Regions from separate parts of the Microbacterium sp. CFBP 13617 genome, predicted to be linked through region 1. Evidence: predicted binding sites of a transcription regulator. Region 1 holds the regulator's gene; the other holds the start of a gene.
The links. The regulator LexA, encoded in region 1, represses DNA repair genes until DNA is damaged. The targets are predictions, from matches to a motif close to TCGAACANNTGTTCGA.

Region 1 (8,691 bases):
GGCTCGTGAAGAACGCCGTCTTGGCTGACGGCGCCGGACCCACGTGCGAGGTGGGGCCACCGTGCACGAGCACGACGTAGGGCGGGCGCTCGTTCTCGGGCGCGGCGACGTCGGGGTTCGTGGGCGCGTAGGCGAAAGCGTGCACGGGTCCGTGCGGCCCCTCGGTCTCGAGGGCGCGGGCCGTCGGCATCCACTCGTCGCCCCAGGCCCCGGATCCACCGGTCACCAGGTCGACGGTGCCGGCGTCGAGGTCGACCGCCCACAGCCCCGAGCGGCCGCCGGCGTCGGAGCCCGATACGAGCACGCGGTGCCCGCGCACGTCATCGATCGCCGCGCCGGCCACGACGGGCACGTCCACCGGGCGCACGCCGGACGGCGCGATCTCGACGATCTCGTCGGCACCGTCGGTGCGGACGGCGACGATGCGCCCGTCGTCGGTCGCTCCGAACCACCGCGTCCCGAGCACCCACAGCCCGCCGCCCGTGTCGGCGTCGACCGGCGACACCGGCTGCGGCTCGCCGTCGAGGGGACGGCGGAACAGGTTCCACCGGCCGTCGGGGTCGTCGGCGTACAACAGCTCGTCGTCGCCGAGCCACACGGGCTGCAGCGGGGCCTGGCGCGGGGTGTCGGCGATCTCGCGCACCTCGCCGGTGCCGATCTCGGTCACGCGCAGGGTCGTGGCATCCCAGGGCATGTCGGGGTGGTTCCACGCCACCCACGCGAGAGACCGGCCGTCGGGCGACAGCGCGGGCTGCGCGACGAAGTCGCTGCCCTCGGCGAGCACGTCGACGGCGCCGTCGAGCGAGATGCGCACGATGGCGCGTGCGGGAACGCGGGCGCTCCCGTGCGTCTCGCGGACGGCGAGCAGGGTGCCGTGCTCGAACCGCAACCCGCCGTGGCGCACCGTGTCGTCGGCCGGCGTCAGCGCGCGCGCCTCGCCGCCCGGGCGAAGGGCGTAGACGCGCTGGTCGGTCTTCTCGACATAGAACAGCTCCCCGTCGTCGGAGGCGGTCCAGGCCCCGCCGCCGTATTCGTGAACGGCGGAACGGGCGTTGGCGGGTGCGGGCAGCACCGTCTCGACCGCACCGTCGGTGCGGCGCCGCTTCACCGCGACGCGACCCGCCTCGGCGGGCACGGATTCCGCCCACCACACCTCATCGCCGACGAACAGCGCGCCGTCGATGCGAGGGGAGGACTGCGCCACCGACTCGGGAGTGATCGGGGAGGGCCAGGAACCGTAGGGGAGGGTGTCTGCCATCACTCCAGCGTAGGCCGGGGCTCCGACATCCGTCGGGGTCGGGCACGCCGGACGAGCAGGACGCCCGCGATGCCCGCGACGAGGCCGATGCCCAGAACCGTGCTCGCCGTGCCCACGAGACCGGACGACAGCTGCCGCACCACGGCGTCGATCCCCGCGGCGTCGAAGCCCCGCAGAACGGCGGTGCGGTGCGCCTGCGCCGCGCCCACGGCGACCGCCACGAGCAGGGTGGCCGCGCCGACGGCGACCGCGATGCCGGCGCCGATCAGCGCGCGCCGTCGACGGGGAGCGACGACGACCCCGCCGACCAGGAGCACGCCCACGAGCAGGGGTGCCGCCACTCCCGCCGTGGTGGCGGCCGCGTACGCCGACCGCACGGCCTGCAGCGTCGTTCCGTCGCCGAGGACCACGATCCGGTCGATCGGGGGGACCAGGGCGGCCACGGGCGAGCCCTGCAGGTCCAGCTCGGCGACGATCGCCGAGACCACCCCGCCGATCTGCACGCCCAGGCCGTCCGGAGTCTGCACGATGATGCCGCCACCGTCGGAGGTGGCTCCGAAGACGAAGGCGCGGTGCGCGGTGCGCACGACCCCCGACCAGACGTCGGAGAACCGATCGGAGCGCACCACGTCGGTCACCGCCTGCTGCGTGATCGAGCGCAGCGAGTCGGCGGACGGCTGCGCGACCAGGCCGAGGACACGCGCCGCTTCCTGCGGCACGCCGAGGGCGACGAGACCGTCGACGCCCGCGCCCGCGATCGCCGAGAAGTCGACGGACGCCGAGATGGCGCTCGTCGACTCGGCGATGACGAGGTCTTGCACGGCGGGGTCGGACGAGAGGGGAGCGAGAGTGGCGACGAAGGAGTCCTCATCGACGAGCTGCACGCGCGCCCACGAGGCGACGAGGGCCAGCGGCGTGAGCAGGGCCACCACGATCAGCACCACCACGGATGCCGTGACGCGCACCACGACGGACGGCTTCGCGACGCGTTTGGTCGAGGTCGATGCGGTCGAGGGCGGGCCGGCGGTCATGGCGCCATTGTGGCGCGCCCGCCACCACGACGCACGGTTCACACCGCGCGCAGCACCGCCACGATGCGCCCGAGCACGACGGCCTCGTCGCCGAGGATGGGCTCGAACGCGCTGTTGCGGGGGAGAAGCCAGGTGTGGCCGTCACGGCGACGGAAGGTCTTCACCGTGGCCTCGCCGTCGAGCATCGCGGCCACGATCTCGCCGTTCTCCGCGTTCGCCTGCGAGCGCACGACCACCCAGTCGCCGTCGCAGATCGCCGCGTCGATCATCGAGTCGCCCGAGACCTTGAGCATGAACAACTCGCCCTTGCCGACGAGCTGGCGGGGGAGGGGGAAGATCTCCTCCACGTGCTGGTCGGCGGTGATGGGCACGCCCGCCGCGATCCGGCCCACCAGGGGCACGAGGGCGGCGTCGCCCACCGCGGGGGCGGTGTCGGCGGGGTTCTCGGCGGCGGTGCCGGGAAGGTCGATCAGCACCTCCATGGCGCGGGTCTTACCCGGGTCGCGGCGCAGGTAGCCGCTGAGCTCGAGCTGGTTCAGCTGATGCGTGACGCTCGACAGCGACTTCAGGCCGACGGCGTCGCCGATCTCGCGCATGCTCGGCGGATAACCGTGCCGCGCGATCGATCGCTGGATGACTTCGAGGATCGCGAGCTGCTTGTCGCTGAGGTTCTTGCGCCGTCGCGTCTGCGGTCGTTCGCGCCCGGAGGCGGTCGTCGCGTCGGTCATCTGTGCTCCCCTCGCGCCGCGGGAAGGGCGGCGGAAATTCGAATGTCGGAGGTTGGTGATGAGGTCTCCGTGTCGAAACCGTATCCGGTAGAGGACACGAATGACACGGAGCCGCACGCGTGTCGCGTTCGATTCGTTTCCGACAACCGGTGTGTTGACACCGTCGCAGTATCGAAGATAGATTCGGAATACAGATTCGCACGCCGCCCTCCCGGCCGAGGGCGGGGTGCGAATCTCTCCCCACCAAGGAGCACACCATGAGCAGCATCACCTCCACCGCCTCCACGACCCGCCTGCGCATCACCGCCCGCGGGCGCCGTGTCGTCGCCTTCGTCGTCGCCCTCCCGCTCGCCGTCGCCCTCGGCATCGCCGCCGTCGGCGGGGGAGCAGCGCTCGCCTCGGGCGACGCCGGCGCACCGGCCGGTTCGTTCACAGAGATCACCGTCATGAGCGGCGAGACCCTGTGGTCGATCGCCGAAGACATCGCCCCCGCGGCCGATCCGCGCGACGTCGTCGCCGAGATCACGCGTCTGAACGCCCTCCAGGGCGGCTCGCTCGCGGCCGGTCAGCGCATCGCGATCCCCACCGAGTACATCCAGGCCGGCTGACCTCCGCGGGTGCGCGATGAGCCTCTCCCCGGCACGCCGCCTACGATGGGTCGGGTGACCGTACGCCTCGACGACCTGCCTCTTCGCGACGATCTGCGGGGGATGACCCCCTACGGAGCCCCGCAGGCCGCCCTGCCCGTGGCTCTCAACGTGAATGAGAACACGCATCCGGTTCCGCCCGAGGTGGCCGATGACATCCTCGACGCCGTGGCTCGGGCCCTGCGCGACGTCAACCGGTATCCCGATCGCGAGTTCACCGCTCTTCGAGAGAGCTTCGCCGCGTACCTCGGTCACGGCCTGACGCGCGAGCAGATCTGGGCGGCCAACGGCTCCAACGAGGTGCTCCAGCACATCCTGCAGGCGTTCGGTGGACCGGGCCGGTCGGCTGTGGGCTTCGCGCCCACCTACTCGATGTACCCGATCCTCACCCGCGCGACGGGCGCGCGATGGATCGCCGGGGAACGCGCGCACGACTTCTCGCTGAGCGCCGAAGCCGCCGCGGCCCAGGTGCGTGAGCACCGCCCCGACATCGTCTTCCTCTGCGCGCCGAACAACCCCACGGGTACCCCGCTGCGTCTCGATGTCATCGAGGCCGTATACGCCGAGACCGACGGCATCGTGATCGTCGACGAGGCTTACCAGGAGTTCGCTCCGCGTGACGAGCCCTCGGCCGTGTCGCTGCTGCCCGGTCGCCCGCGTCTGGTGGTGTCGCGCACCATGAGCAAGGCCTTCGCCTTCGCCGGCGCACGCGTGGGGTACCTGGCCGCCGATCCTGCGCTGGTCGACGCGCTGCGACTCGTCCGTCTTCCGTACCACCTGAGCGCGCTCACGCAGGCCGCCGCGACGGCGGCCCTCGTGCACGCCGAGACGATGCTGTCGATGGTCGACGAGATCGTCGCGCAGCGCGACCGCATCTCGGCCACCGTGGCCGCCCTCGGGTACACCGCCCACGAGTCGTGGACGAACTTCGTGCTCTTCGGCGGCGTCGACGACCCCGCCGCCACGTGGAAGGCGCTGTACGACCGCGGTGTGCTCATCCGCGACGTCGGCATCGCGCACCACCTGCGTGTCACGGCCGGTACCGACGACGAGACCACCGCGTTCCTCGACGCCCTCGCCTCGGTAGGATCGCGGTCATGACCGGCCCCGCCACGCCCCGTACCGCCTCGATCACGCGCGAGACGAGCGAGTCGCGCATCGAACTCGAACTCGACCTCGACGGTCGCGGGGTCAGCGACATCCAGACCACGGTGCCGTTCTTCGACCACATGCTCACGGCCTTCGCCAAGCACTCGCTGACCGATCTGCGGGTGCGCGCGACGGGCGACACCCACATCGACGCCCACCACACGGTCGAGGACACCGCGATCGTGCTCGGTCAGGCGATTCGTCAGGCCCTGGGCGACAAGTCGGGCATCGCCCGCTACGGCGACGCGCTCGTTCCCCTCGACGAGGCGCTGGCCCAGGCGGTCGTCGACATCAGCGGTCGCCCGTACCTCGTGCACACCGGTGAGCCCGTGGGCTTCGAGCACCACCTCATCGGCGGACACTTCACCGGTTCGCTCGTGCGTCACACGTTCGAGGCCATCTCGATCCACGGCGGCCTCACCGTGCACGTGCGCGTTCTGGGTGGGCGCGACCCGCACCACATCGCCGAGGCCGAGTACAAGGCGTTCGCGCGCGCCTTCCGTCAGGCCAAGGCCCTCGACCCGCTGGTCGACGGCATCCCCAGCACCAAGGGCGCGTTGTGACGCGCAAGCCCGTCGTCGCGGTCCTCGACTACGGTTCCGGCAACGTCCACTCGGCCGTCAAGGCGCTCATCGAAGCCGGTGCCGATGCGCGACTGACCTCCGACCGCGCGCTGCTCCTCGACGCCGACGGGCTCCTCGTGCCCGGTGTGGGTGCGTACAGCGCGGTCATGGGCGCCCTGAACGCCAGCCGCGGGGGAGAGATCATCGACCGGCGGCTCGCCGGAGGCCGCCCGGTGCTCGGTATCTGCGTCGGCATGCAGGTGATGTTCGAGCGGGGAGTCGAGCGCGGTGCCGACACCCCCGGGCTCGGTGAGTGGCCGGGCACGGTGGACGAGCTCGAAGCGCCCGTACTGCCGCACATGGGCTGGAACACCGTGGCGTCCGGAGACGGGTCGCGCCTGTTCCAGGGCATCGAGAAGGAGCGCTTCTACTTCGTGCACTCGTATGCGGCGCAGCAGTGGTCGCTCGAGGTCACGCCGCCGTTCCCGGAGCCCGTGCTGACGTGGTGCACGTATGGCGCACCGTTTCTCGCGGCGGTCGAGAACGGTCCGCTGTCGGCGACGCAGTTCCACCCCGAGAAGTCGGGCGAAGCCGGCATCCGGCTCCTGGCCAATTGGATCGACGGGCTGCGCACGACTACTGTGTGACCTCGTGCCCAGGCTCGGCGAAGTGCGCTGACGGGTGCGAGGAGCCATGAACGATTTCGCGTCGACGCCCGAACTTGTCCTGCTTCCCGCGGTCGATGTGGCCGACGGCAAAGCCGTCCGCCTGACCCAGGGTGAGGCCGGCACCGAGACCAGCTACGGCGACCCCGTCGACGCCGCCGCGGACTTCGCACGCCAGGGCGCGCAGTGGATCCACCTCGTCGACCTCGACGCCGCCTTCGGTCGCGGCAACAACGCCGCCGTGATGCGCAAGGTCATCAAGCAGGTCAAGGGTGTGCAGGTCGAGCTGTCGGGCGGCATCCGCGACGACCGCTCCCTCGAGGCCGCCCTCGAGAGCGGCGCGAGCCGCATCAACCTCGGCACGGCCGCACTCGAGAACCCCGAGTGGGCCGCCGATGTCATCAACCGTTACGGTGAGGCGATCGCCGTCGGCCTCGACGTGCGCGGCACCACGCTCGCCGCGCGCGGCTGGACCCGCGACGGCGGCGACCTGTGGACCGTCCTGGACCGGCTCGAAGACGCCGGCTGCAGCCGCTACGTCGTCACCGACGTCACCAAAGACGGCACGCTCCGCGGCCCGAACATCGAGCTGCTGCGCGAGATGACGCAGCGCACCCCGAAGCCGATCGTCGCGTCGGGCGGGGTGTCGAGCCTCGACGACATCGCGGCGCTGCGCGACCTGGTGCCGCTCGGCGTCGAAGGCGCGATCGTCGGCAAGGCACTGTACGCGGGGCAGTTCACCCTCGCTGAGGCACTGGATGTCGCCGGACACTGACGGTCCGCACGGCCACGGCGCGCACGGGCACGACCAGCGCGCGCACGTTCCGCACACGGACGCCCTCCACTCGGACGCCGCGAACGCGGATTCCGCCGGTGTCCCCTGGGAGGGGCGCAGCTTCCAGTCCAACCCGCACTCGGGTGACGACGGTTCTGCCGACCCCGCCCTGCTCGCGGCTCTCCTGGCGTTCCGCGCCGGTGAGGGCGACGCGCGTGCGGTGGTCGACGCCTACCGCGAGGCGCGCCTGCTGATCCCGCTCGTCGCCGAGAAGGGCGACCACGGCATCGGCGCGCACGGCCTCGAGGTCGACAAGACGCAGGAGCTGTCGATCGTGACGGTCGCGGCTCCCGACGGCCGCAAGGTGCTGCCGGTGTTCACGTCGGTGACGGCCCTGCAGACCTGGGACGCCCTGGCCCGACCGGTTCCCGCCGACGGGCGACGCACGGCCCTGGCCGCAGCCTCCGAGGACACCGAGCTCATCGTCGTCGATCCGGGTTCGGAGACGGAGTTCGTCATCCGCCGCCCCGCCGTCTGGGCGATCGCACAGGGTGAGGCGTGGGAGCCCGCGCACACGTCGCCCACGATCTTCACCGGCCTGCAGGAGAGCATCTCGGGCGAGCTGGCCGTGCTCGATCTGGCCGTCGAAGCGGGAGACCCGACCGGACGCCTCCGGGGTCCCGAGCTGGTGGTGCATCTGCAGCTGATGTCGGGTCTCGCGCAGGAGGAATTGGATGCCGTGCTCGCCCGCGTCGCCCGCCGCTGGGCCGCCGACGACCGCATCGCCGTGCTCGTCGACTCCCTGACGGTCAAGCTGCACCGCAGCACCGAGGCCTGAGTCGCGCGTTCTTCCGGGAGCCTGCCTGCCGGGAGTGGGCGGCGTCGTCCATCGGGGGAGGGGCCCACTGCCCCCTACCCCTACGGGTGTCACGGTGCAGTCGGGCTGCGGCACAGGGCGCAGGGATGCCATCCTCCCGAAGCAATCGGGGGCGGGGCCCCACCTCATACCCCTACGGGTGTCACGGTGGAGTCGGCCTGCGGCGCAGGGCGCAGGGATGCCATCCTCCCGAGGCAATCGGGGAAGGGGCCCCGTTCTTGCCTCGGGAGGATGGCATCCCGGAGCCCGGTACCCCCCAGAACGAACGACCTACGTGACGGGCCCCGTCCACTTCTCGCCCGGCCCCTTACCGATGGGGTCGGGGATCACCGACGCCTCGCGGAACGCGAGCTGCAGGGAGCGGAGGCCGTCGCGCAGGGAGCGGGCGTGCATGTCGCTGATCTCGGGGGCTCCGGCGGTGATGAGGCCGGCGAGGGAGTTGATGAGCTTGCGGGCCTCGTCGAGGTCGAGCTGCTGCGCGGGGTTGTCGGCCAGGCCGGTCTTCACCGCGGCGGCGCTCATGAGGTGCACGGCGGCGGTGGTGATGACTTCGACGGCGGGGACGTCGGCGATGTCGCGGGTGGCGGAGGCCGAGGCGCGCTCCTGCTCTTCCCAGCGGGCGAGGCGCTCGTCTTCGGCTCCGTGGCGGTGTGCGGCGCTGTCGTCGGCGGGCTGGTCGGGGGGGATCGTGTCCACGTGAATCTCTCTGCTAGACTATGGCGGGCTTCGGAGTGCTTCACTCCGGACGAAAGAGGATGACATCCCACCCGCGCTTGCCGCTCCAGGCTACCGGGTTCCCGCACTCCGCTCCGTTTCCCACGGGGTCGTCTGGGTGCAGAAGCCGGTGCTCGTAGCACTGTGCCGGGTGGCGTGTTTCTCCTCTTCGCCCGCGATTCCCTCGAATCGCGGCGGCCGTCATCCGTAGACAAGAGGAGTTCCGCATCAGCGATCCCCGCACCAACGAGCGCATCCGAGTCCCGGAGGTCCGTCTCGTCGGA
Region 2 (8,691 bases), on a different contig from region 1:
CCCTGCGCCGCGTGGGCCTGTGGGAGCGTCGCCACGACGCCCCCGACGTGCTCTCCGGCGGCGGACGTCAGCGTCTGGCCATCGCCTGCGCGCTGGCGATGGGCTCGCCCCTGCTCGTGCTCGACGAGCCGACCGCCAACCTCGACCCTCGCGGCGTCGACGACGTGTACGCGGCGCTGCGCGACGTCGTCGCCGAGGGTGACCGGGCGATCGTGCTCGTCGAGCACAACCTGGATGCCGCGATGGGTCTGGTCGACCGCGTCGTCGCCCTGGATGCCACGGGCCGGGTGGTCGCCGACGGCGGCGTCGACGACGTGCTGCGCGACCGCGCGGAGCAGTTGCACGCGCTCGGGGTGTGGCTACCCACGGCCACCCTCGCGGCCCTGCGCCTGCGACGGGCGGGATACGACATCGCCCCCTTGCCGCTGACCCCTCACGAGTTGCGACGGGCGCTCGAGATGATCGCCCCGCCCTCGACGGCCCCCGCTCCCCCGCCCCCGCGACGTGGCATCGGCGACCCCCTCGTGCAGGTACAGGGGCTGACGATCTCGCGCGGGCGCACGCGCGTGCTGCACGGCGTCGACCTGTCCGTCGGCGCGGGCGAGTTCGTCGCCGTCGTCGGCGCCAACGGCGCGGGAAAGACGACCCTCGTGCAGGCCCTGGCCGGGGTGCTGCGCCCGCCGCGCGGAACGGTACGGATCGCCGGTCTCGACGTTCGCCGCACCGATCGGCGCACGCTTTCGCGCCACGTGGGCTTCGTGTTCCAGAACCCCGAGCACCAGTTCATCGCGACGACCGTGTTCGACGAGATCGCCCACGGCCTGCGCCGACAGCGACTCTCCGACGACGAGGTCCGCGCGCGCACCGAGGCACTGCTGCAACGGTTCGGCCTCGCCGACAAGGCCGCGGTGCACCCCTTCCTGCTCTCGGGCGGTCAGAAGCGGCGGCTGTCGGTGGGAACCGCGCTCGTCGGCGGTGCCCGACTGCTCGTGCTCGACGAACCCACGTTCGGCCAGGACCGCGCCCGCGCCGAGGAACTGCTGCGCCTGCTCGACGACCTGCGCGACGACGGCACGACCATCGTCGTCGTGACCCACGACATGCAGGTGGTCGCCGAGCACGCCGACCGTGTGATCGTCGTCGACGACGGTCGGATCGCCGCCGACGGACCGGTCGGCGACATCTTCGACGACGAGGACGTCGTCGGGCGCGCGGGCCTGCGCACGCCCGCGCTGCGGCGCGCCTTCGCCGATCTGCAGCGGCATCCCGAGCTCGCGTCCGTGCTGCGACTGCGCGACCTTCCGGGCGGGGCCGCATGACCGCCCCCGCCGCGGCACCGACACGCGCCGACACGACCGCCGTCACCCGCGGCCGGCGCGGCACGCGGTGGCTCGGGGGTCTCAACCCGCTCGCCAAGATCGCGGGCCCGGCCCCCGCCATGATCGCGCTGGTCTTCGTGCGCGACCTGAGCACTCCGATCGCGTTCCTCTGTCTCGCCTACGCCCTGCTCCTGACCGGAACGCGTCTCACCCCGCGTCTCGTCGCCCTCCTCGCCGGGGTGGTGCCCCTCTCGATCGTGGTGATCGGCCTGGGCTTCTCGCTCTGGGTCGACCCCGCACGGGTGGAGGCCACCACCGCGCTGATCCGCGTCGGCGAGTGGGTGCTCACCGACGGGGCGGTGTCCACGGGCCTGTCGACCGCGCTGCGGCTGGCCGCCATCATGACGCTCGCCTTCGTCGGCGGACTGACCACCTCGGGCCCCGACCTGGTGAGGGCGTTGGTGCAGAACCTGCGTGTGCCCTACCGCATCGGCTACGCCGCTCTCGCAGCGATCCGCTTCGTCCCGCGCTTCGGCCACGAGCTCGACGTGATCCGCCAGGCGCATCGCGTGAGGGGAACGCGGGGCGGCGTGCTCTCGGCACCCGCGCGCGGGATCGGGTACGTCGTGCCCCTCTTGGCCGGGGCCATCCGCCACGCCGAACGTGTCGCCCTCGCGATGGATGCGCGGGCGTTCGGCGCCCACCCCGACCGCACCGAGCGCCACCGCGTGCCCTGGCGCCGGCGCGACACCGTCTTCACCCTGGCGTTCTGGGCGGTCTCCGCCGCCCTCTTCGTCGTTCCCCGCCTGTCCGTCTGATCCGATCCGGAGCATCCATGTCGCGCATCTCGACCGTCTTCCTGCTCACCTGCGCCGCCATCGGCGTCGCCGGCGGCATCATGCTGACCGCCGCCAACTGGGTGTCGACGGTGCTGTTCGCCGCCGCGCCGTTCGCGGCGGTGGCACTCGCCGGGCTGTGGCTGGTGCCCGCGGCCGTCGCGATGCGCCTGCTCGAACGCCCCGGTTCCGCGCTGCTGGTCGGGCTCATCTCGGGCCTCGTGGCCGCGCCGCTCTCCGGGTACGGGTGGGGCAGCGTCGCGACCAACCTCTGGTGGGCCTTCTTCGTCGAGCTGCCGTTCCTCGTCGTGCTGTACCGGTTCTTCCACCGGTGGCAGTTCTTCGCCGGAGCCGTCGTGGTGGCAGCCGTCTACCCGACCCTCGCCTGGGCGTCTTTCGGACTCGACACGTTCGCGCCCCTCACCGTCGTGCTCTTCTACCTGCTGACGCTCGTGGCATCCGCTGCCGGGATGGCCATCGGTATCGCCGTCGCCGATGCTCTGCGCCGCGCGGGAGTCGCACGCCTCGCCCGCCGCCGCCCGCGGACGAGCGCCACCTGAGGACGACCCCGCCGGAGGACGATCCGGCCGGCGCGCGGCGTCGCGGCACGACCTCGCGTACGGCCGGACCGCGGCCTTGTCCGCCGTCGGAGTCGAGGAGCCGGAGGCCCCCTCCGACGCCTCGACGTTCAGTACGAGGGCGCCCCAGGGAGGCCGAAGAACTCCTCGAGGGTGGCGTAACCGCCCTCGTGGTACGCGCGGGCCAGCTCGGGGCCGATGTAACGCAGGTGCCACGCCTCGGGCTCGTACCCGCTGATGCCCTCGCTGCCCTCGACGTAGCGGGTGATGAAGCCGTACTCCCACGCGTGATCGCGCACCCACGCGCCCTGCGGCGAGGCGGCGACGTCGTCGAGCGTCGCGCACGAGCCGTTGCACGGCACGATGTCGACGGCCAGGCCCGACTGGTGCTCGCTGTACCCGGCGCGGGCGCTCTCGCGGTCGGCGGCTTCGACGCCGCCGACGGCCACGCGGCCCGCGTACGTCGACTGCTGCGTGCTGTACGAGCGGAAAGCGCTCAGGTAGCCGATCTCGCCGGCACCGGCGTCGGAGGCCGCGCGCACGAGCTGGGTCAGCGCCCCGGCCGCGGGCGCGCGCAGCGCCGACTCCTCGAGCGCGCGCACGCTGTCGGGCATCACCAGGTCGCCCGGGCGGTAGTCGACCGGATCGTACGCGCGCTGCTTGTTGACGACCATCCACTCGCGGTTCGGGTCCGACAACGACACGCAGGGCGCGATCCCGGATGCCACCGCTGCGCGGAAGGCGCCCCCACCGCCCGCGGCCGCGATCGCACCGGCGTCGTCACCCGCGGCCAGGGCCGAGGTGAAGGCCGGGTCGTCGCACGGCGTGGAGGTGGCGGCGACGGCCGCCTGCTGCACGACGGGCAAACCCTCGTCGGGCACGGTGGGGGGCCCCGCGACGACGGCGGCGACGGGCGGAGCGTCGGTGTCGGCCGCGACGCCACCGGGGGATCCCGAGGTCGCCGCACCGATCGCGATGGCGAGGGCGGCCACCACGATGACGGCCCCGCCCACGGCGACAAGGCGACGGCGGCGGAGGACCGGGATCGAGGCCGTCGTCGGCGCGGCGGTCGCGGCCGTGGCCTCGCGCAGCCGGCGTCGGGTGGCGAGGGCCGCCGTGTCGGTGGCGGGCCGCTCGGCGGCGGGGATCGGGGGCACGGGCTCGGCCGCGGCGGGCGGGAGCGAGAGGGCCGCCGTCGCGAGTCGCTCGGCCTCCGCGCGCGCAGCGCGGCGGGGCGAGAGCTCGGGATCGTGCGACATGACGACTTCCATTCTCGCCCCGGATGGGAGGGGAGTCGAGTCGCGACGCCCGGCGCAAGGCGGATCCTTCGCCACTCGCATCACCCACCGGGCGAAAAACTGCGCCGGGACGGACCAAAATCCGCCCCGTCGCCCAGCCCTGTGCCAGCCGCAGGAGAAGGTCGGTGAGGACGATCCTGCCGTTCCGGCCCCGACCGGACAGGTGCGCACCACCGCCGTCGTTGAAGCCACCTGCCCCGACCTCGAACGTCCCACGACGGAAGAAGAGACGCATGACTCCCCCACCGATCTCCCGCCGCACCCTCGTCACGGGAGCGGCGTGGTCCGTGCCCGTGATCGCCCTCTCCGTCGCCACCCCGGCAGCCGCCGCCGCGTCCGGGATGGCGACGGCGTCGTTCGATGCGCCGACCTACACGGTCGACTTCACGAGGCTGCTCTCGGGGGTGGTCGTGCGCGTCACGAAAGACGGTGCTCCCCTCGCCGGAGCCGTGGTCACCGTGTCGTTGAGCGCCGGAATGACGTTCACCCCCGGGGGCACGACGAGCCTGCCCGTGACGACCGGTGCCGACGGGTCGGCCCAACTGCCCGACATCGAACTCGCCGAGACGACGGCATCGGGAACCCTGTCCGCCACGTCGGTGGGCGTGACCCCCGCCTCGGCCGCGGTCACGTCGTCGGTGCGCAAGCTCGTCTGGGTGACTCAGCCCGCAGCTCCCCAGGACGGACAGTCGAACAAGATCACCAAGAGCGGAGTGGGCGTGCGACTGCTGCGGGTGGACGACACCTCCGCGGGAGCCGGAGAAGTCGTGACCTTCATGATCCCGCGCGGCCCCGCGAGGTGGAAGGACTACGTCGGACCGACCGTGCAGACCCGCACCACCGACGCCACGGGATTGGCGGTGTCGGACGTCCTGTTCACCACCGGGTTCTTCTCCGAGTACGACATCACCGTCGCCGTCAGCCACCCGTACGCGCCGACGATCTCTTACGACCTGCCCTACGAGTCGGGCGTCGTCGTGGTGACCCCGTCGACGGTGTCGTTCGACGCGCCGACCTACACCGTCGACTCGTCGAGACTGCTCTCGGGAGTGGTCGTACGCGTCTCGAGAGACGGCGCACCTTCCTCCGGAGACGTGGTGACCGTTTCTTTGAGTGCCGGGATGACGTTCACCCCCGGGGGCGCCACAAGTATCCTCGTGACGACCGGTGCCGATGGGTCGGCCCCCCTTCCCGGCATCGAGCTCGGCGAGACGACCGCATCGGGAACCCTGTCCGGCTCGGCTGCGGAAACGTTCCCCGCCTCCGCCACGATCACGTCGTCGGTGCGCAAGCTCGTCTGGGTGACGCAGCCCGCGGCTCCCCAGGACGGGCAGACGAACAAGATCACCAAGAGCGGAGTCGGCGTGCGGCTCCTGCGGGTGGACGGCACCTCCGCGGGAGCCGGAGAAATAGTGACCCTCATGATCACTCGCGGCCCCGCACGCTGGCGGGACTACGTCGGACCAACCGTGCAGACCCGCACAACCGACGCCACAGGATTGGCGGTGTCGGACGTCCTGTTCACCACCGGTTACTTCTCCCCGTACGACATCACCGTCGCCGTCAGCCACCCGCAGGCGCCGACCATCTCCTACGACCTGCCCTACGACTCGGGCGAGGGGGGCGGGATCATCACCATCGGGTGAGCGCGGGCGGCGGACTCGTAGAGGCCGACGCTCCGGCTCCGACGGGTCCCGTCGATCACGTGCTCGTCCTGCTCGTCGTTCACCGCTGCGCTTGCGGCAAAGTAGAACATGTGTTCGAATGTTCGACATGAGATGGCAGGGGCAGCAGCTGGGCGTCGACGACCCGTCGGCGCTTCCCGGTATGGAGCGCATCGACGGTCTCGTCCGATCGGTGACGACCCCCGAGTTCGCCGGAATGACGTTCCACGAGGTGCAGTGCAAGAGCGCTCTGAATCGCGTGCCCGGCATGTCGGCCATGCCGTTCGACTGGACCGTGAACCCGTACCGGGGCTGCACGCACGCGTGCTCGTACTGCTTCGCCCGCAAGACGCACGAGTACCTCGACCTCGACTACGGCGCCGACTTCGACTCCCAGATCGTCGTCAAGGTCAATGTCGCCGACGTGCTGCGCACGGAGGTGCGTCGGGGATCGTGGGCGCGCGAGCCCGTCATGCTCGGCACGAACACCGACCCCTACCAGCGCGCCGAGGGGCGATACCGCCTCATGCCCGACATCGTCGGCGCGCTCACCGACAACGGCACGCCCTTCTCGATCCTCACCAAGGGCACGCTCCTGCGCCGAGACCTCCCCCTGCTCGCCGACGCCGCCACGCAGGTGAAGGTCTCGTTGGCGATGTCGATCGCCGTCTTCGACGACGCCCTGCAGAACGCGATCGAGCCGGGCACCCCCAGCGCCGACGCCCGCCTCGACACGGTCCGCGCCGCCACCGCCGCCGGCTTCCGCGTCACGGTCTTCCTCATGCCGATCCTGCCGCACCTGACCGACTCGCTCGCCCTACTCGACGACGCCCTCGCGCGCATCCGCGCCGCCGGCGCGGCTCGCGTCGTCTACGGCGCGCTGCACCTGCGTCCGGGCGCGAAGCAGTGGTTCCTCGAATGGCTGGGGCGCGAGCAACCGCACCTGGTGTCGTCGTACCGCGGTCTCTACCCGGGCGTCTCCGCCCAAGCGCCCAAGGCCTACCGCACCTGGCTCGGCGCACGCATGCGTCCCCTGCTGCGCCTGCACCGACTCGACGGGTGGGACGAAGACGACCACCCTCGCGGGCGACCGCAGCCGGGCCTCGCCGCCCGCGCGACGCCGACGAGCAGCCTCGGTCCGGTCCGTGGCACCGGGCCCTCGGCATCCATTCGCCCCCGCGTCGCTCCGGCCAGCGAGCCGCGGCTCTTCTGAACGCACGAGACCCCCGCCGCGGACGCGACGGGGGTCTCGATCGAGGCGGATTACGAGGTGACGTCCGCGAGCTGGCGGCCCGAGATCTCTTCGATCAGGTCGTCGCCGAGCTGCGCCGGCTCGAAGGGCGCCTGGATCTCGGCGCGGTCGAGCAGCTCGGTCATGCGGCGCTGACGCTGCCGCGTGATGAGCGTCACCACGGTGCCGCTGCGACCGGCGCGGCCGGTGCGGCCCGAACGGTGCAGGTACGTCTTGTACTCGTCGGGGGCGTCGGCCTGGATCACCAGGTCGATGTCGTCGACGTGGATGCCGCGGGCGGCGACGTCGGTGGCGACGAGCACGTTGACGCGACCCGAGGTGAGCTTCTCGAGGTTGCGCGTGCGCTTCTGCTGGTTGAGGTCACCGTGCAGCGCGACCGCGGCGATACCGGCGTCGTCGAACTGCGCGGCGAGCGTCTCGGCGTACGCGCGGGTACGGGCGAAGACGAGGGTCTTGCCCGGGCGGTCGACGAGCGAACCGAGGATCTCGGCCTTGTCGCGGTGGTCGATCACGAGCACGCGGTGCTCGATGGTGCCCGAGTCCTGGTCCTCACCGGCGACCTCGTACACGGCCGGGTCGACGAGGAACTCGTCGACGAGGGCGGCGACCTCACGGTCGAGCGTGGCCGAGAACAGCAGCTTCTGGCTGCCCTTCGCGGTGGCGCGCAGGATGCGCTGCACCGGCTCGAGGAAACCGAGCTCGCACATGTGGTCGCCCTCGTCCAGCACGGCCACCTGCACCTGCGACAGGTCGAGCTTGCCCTGGTTGAGCAGGTCTTCGATGCGGCCGGGGGTGCCGATGATGATGTCGACGCCCTTCTTCAGCGCACCCACCTGGCGGGCCTGGGGCACGCCGCCGTAGATCTGCGTGGTGAACAGGCCGACGCTGCGGGCGATGACCTGCACCGTGCGGTCGATCTGCAGGGCCAGCTCGCGGGTGGGGGCGAGGATAAGGGCCTTGGGCGCGCGAGCGAACTGACGCTTCTCGCCCGCCTGCGAACGCAGGACGCTCTCGACCATGGGGGCACCGAACGCGATGGTCTTGCCCGAGCCGGTGCGACCGCGCGCGAGCACGTCACGACCGTCGAGGATGGGCTTCACCGTCGCCGCCTGGATGGGGAACGGCGTGGCCGCGCCGAGGCTGGCGAGGGCACGGACGATGTTGTCGCCGAAGCCGAGCTCGGCGAAGCCGACACCGGTCTCGGTCGCGACGTCCACGGCCTGCGCCTGCAGGCGCTCGTGCACGACGTCGACGCGCTGCTCGTGCTCGGCCGAGCGCTTCGGGGTGGCGTTCCAGTCCGCGCGGTTCGGGCCATCGGTGCGGCGGGGACGCTCGTCGCGGGCGGGACGGTCACCGAACGAACGGGCCGGGCGCTCGTCGAACGAACGAGCCGGACGCTCGTTCCGGTCGAACGACCGGGCGGGACGGTCGTCGGTCGAACGGGCGGGGCGGTCGTTGCGGTCGAACGAGCGCGCGGGGCGGTCGTTACGGTCGAACGAACGGGCCGGACGATCGCTGCGATCGAACGAACGCGCCGGGCGATCAGTGCGGTCGAACGAACGCGCCGGGCGATCAGTGCGGTCGAACGAGCGTGCGGGACGGTCGCTGCGGTCGAACGAACGAGCGGGACGGTCATCCGACGAACGGGCCGGACGCTCGTCGCGGCGGTCGAACGACCGGGCGGGACGCTCGCCGGCATCGCGACGGGGACGCTCGTCGCGGGCGGGACGGTCCGAGAAGTCGC

Region 2: IFU40_RS00285 (Rv2578c family radical SAM protein) is a predicted target of LexA. The motif match lies at 5,780-5,795, and genes of this name have one in related genera.

What each region holds. Positions count from the first base shown of each region.
Region 1 is NZ_JACYNW010000003.1:188,051-196,741, reverse strand. Features, by position in the region: gene IFU40_RS09460 (S9 family peptidase) at 1-1,258, opposite strand, end outside; gene IFU40_RS09455 (hypothetical protein) at 1,258-2,289, opposite strand; gene lexA (transcriptional repressor LexA) at 2,328-3,017, opposite strand; gene IFU40_RS09445 (LysM peptidoglycan-binding domain-containing protein) at 3,275-3,625, shown strand; gene IFU40_RS09440 (histidinol-phosphate transaminase) at 3,671-4,765, shown strand; gene hisB (imidazoleglycerol-phosphate dehydratase HisB) at 4,762-5,376, shown strand; gene hisH (imidazole glycerol phosphate synthase subunit HisH) at 5,373-6,023, shown strand; gene priA (bifunctional 1-(5-phosphoribosyl)-5-((5-phosphoribosylamino)methylideneamino)imidazole-4-carboxamide isomerase/phosphoribosylanthranilate isomerase PriA) at 6,070-6,816, shown strand; gene IFU40_RS09420 (SseB family protein) at 6,800-7,654, shown strand; gene IFU40_RS09415 (DUF1844 domain-containing protein) at 7,964-8,389, opposite strand; gene infC (translation initiation factor IF-3) at 8,635-8,691, shown strand, end outside.
Region 2 is NZ_JACYNW010000001.1:59,658-68,348, forward strand. Features, by position in the region: gene IFU40_RS00260 (ABC transporter ATP-binding protein) at 1-1,319, shown strand, start outside; gene IFU40_RS00265 (energy-coupling factor transporter transmembrane component T family protein) at 1,316-2,137, shown strand; gene IFU40_RS00270 (ECF transporter S component) at 2,155-2,715, shown strand; gene IFU40_RS00275 (M15 family metallopeptidase) at 2,844-3,992, opposite strand; gene IFU40_RS00280 (hypothetical protein) at 4,265-5,677, shown strand; gene IFU40_RS00285 (Rv2578c family radical SAM protein) at 5,805-6,908, shown strand; gene IFU40_RS00290 (DEAD/DEAH box helicase) at 6,959-8,691, opposite strand, start outside.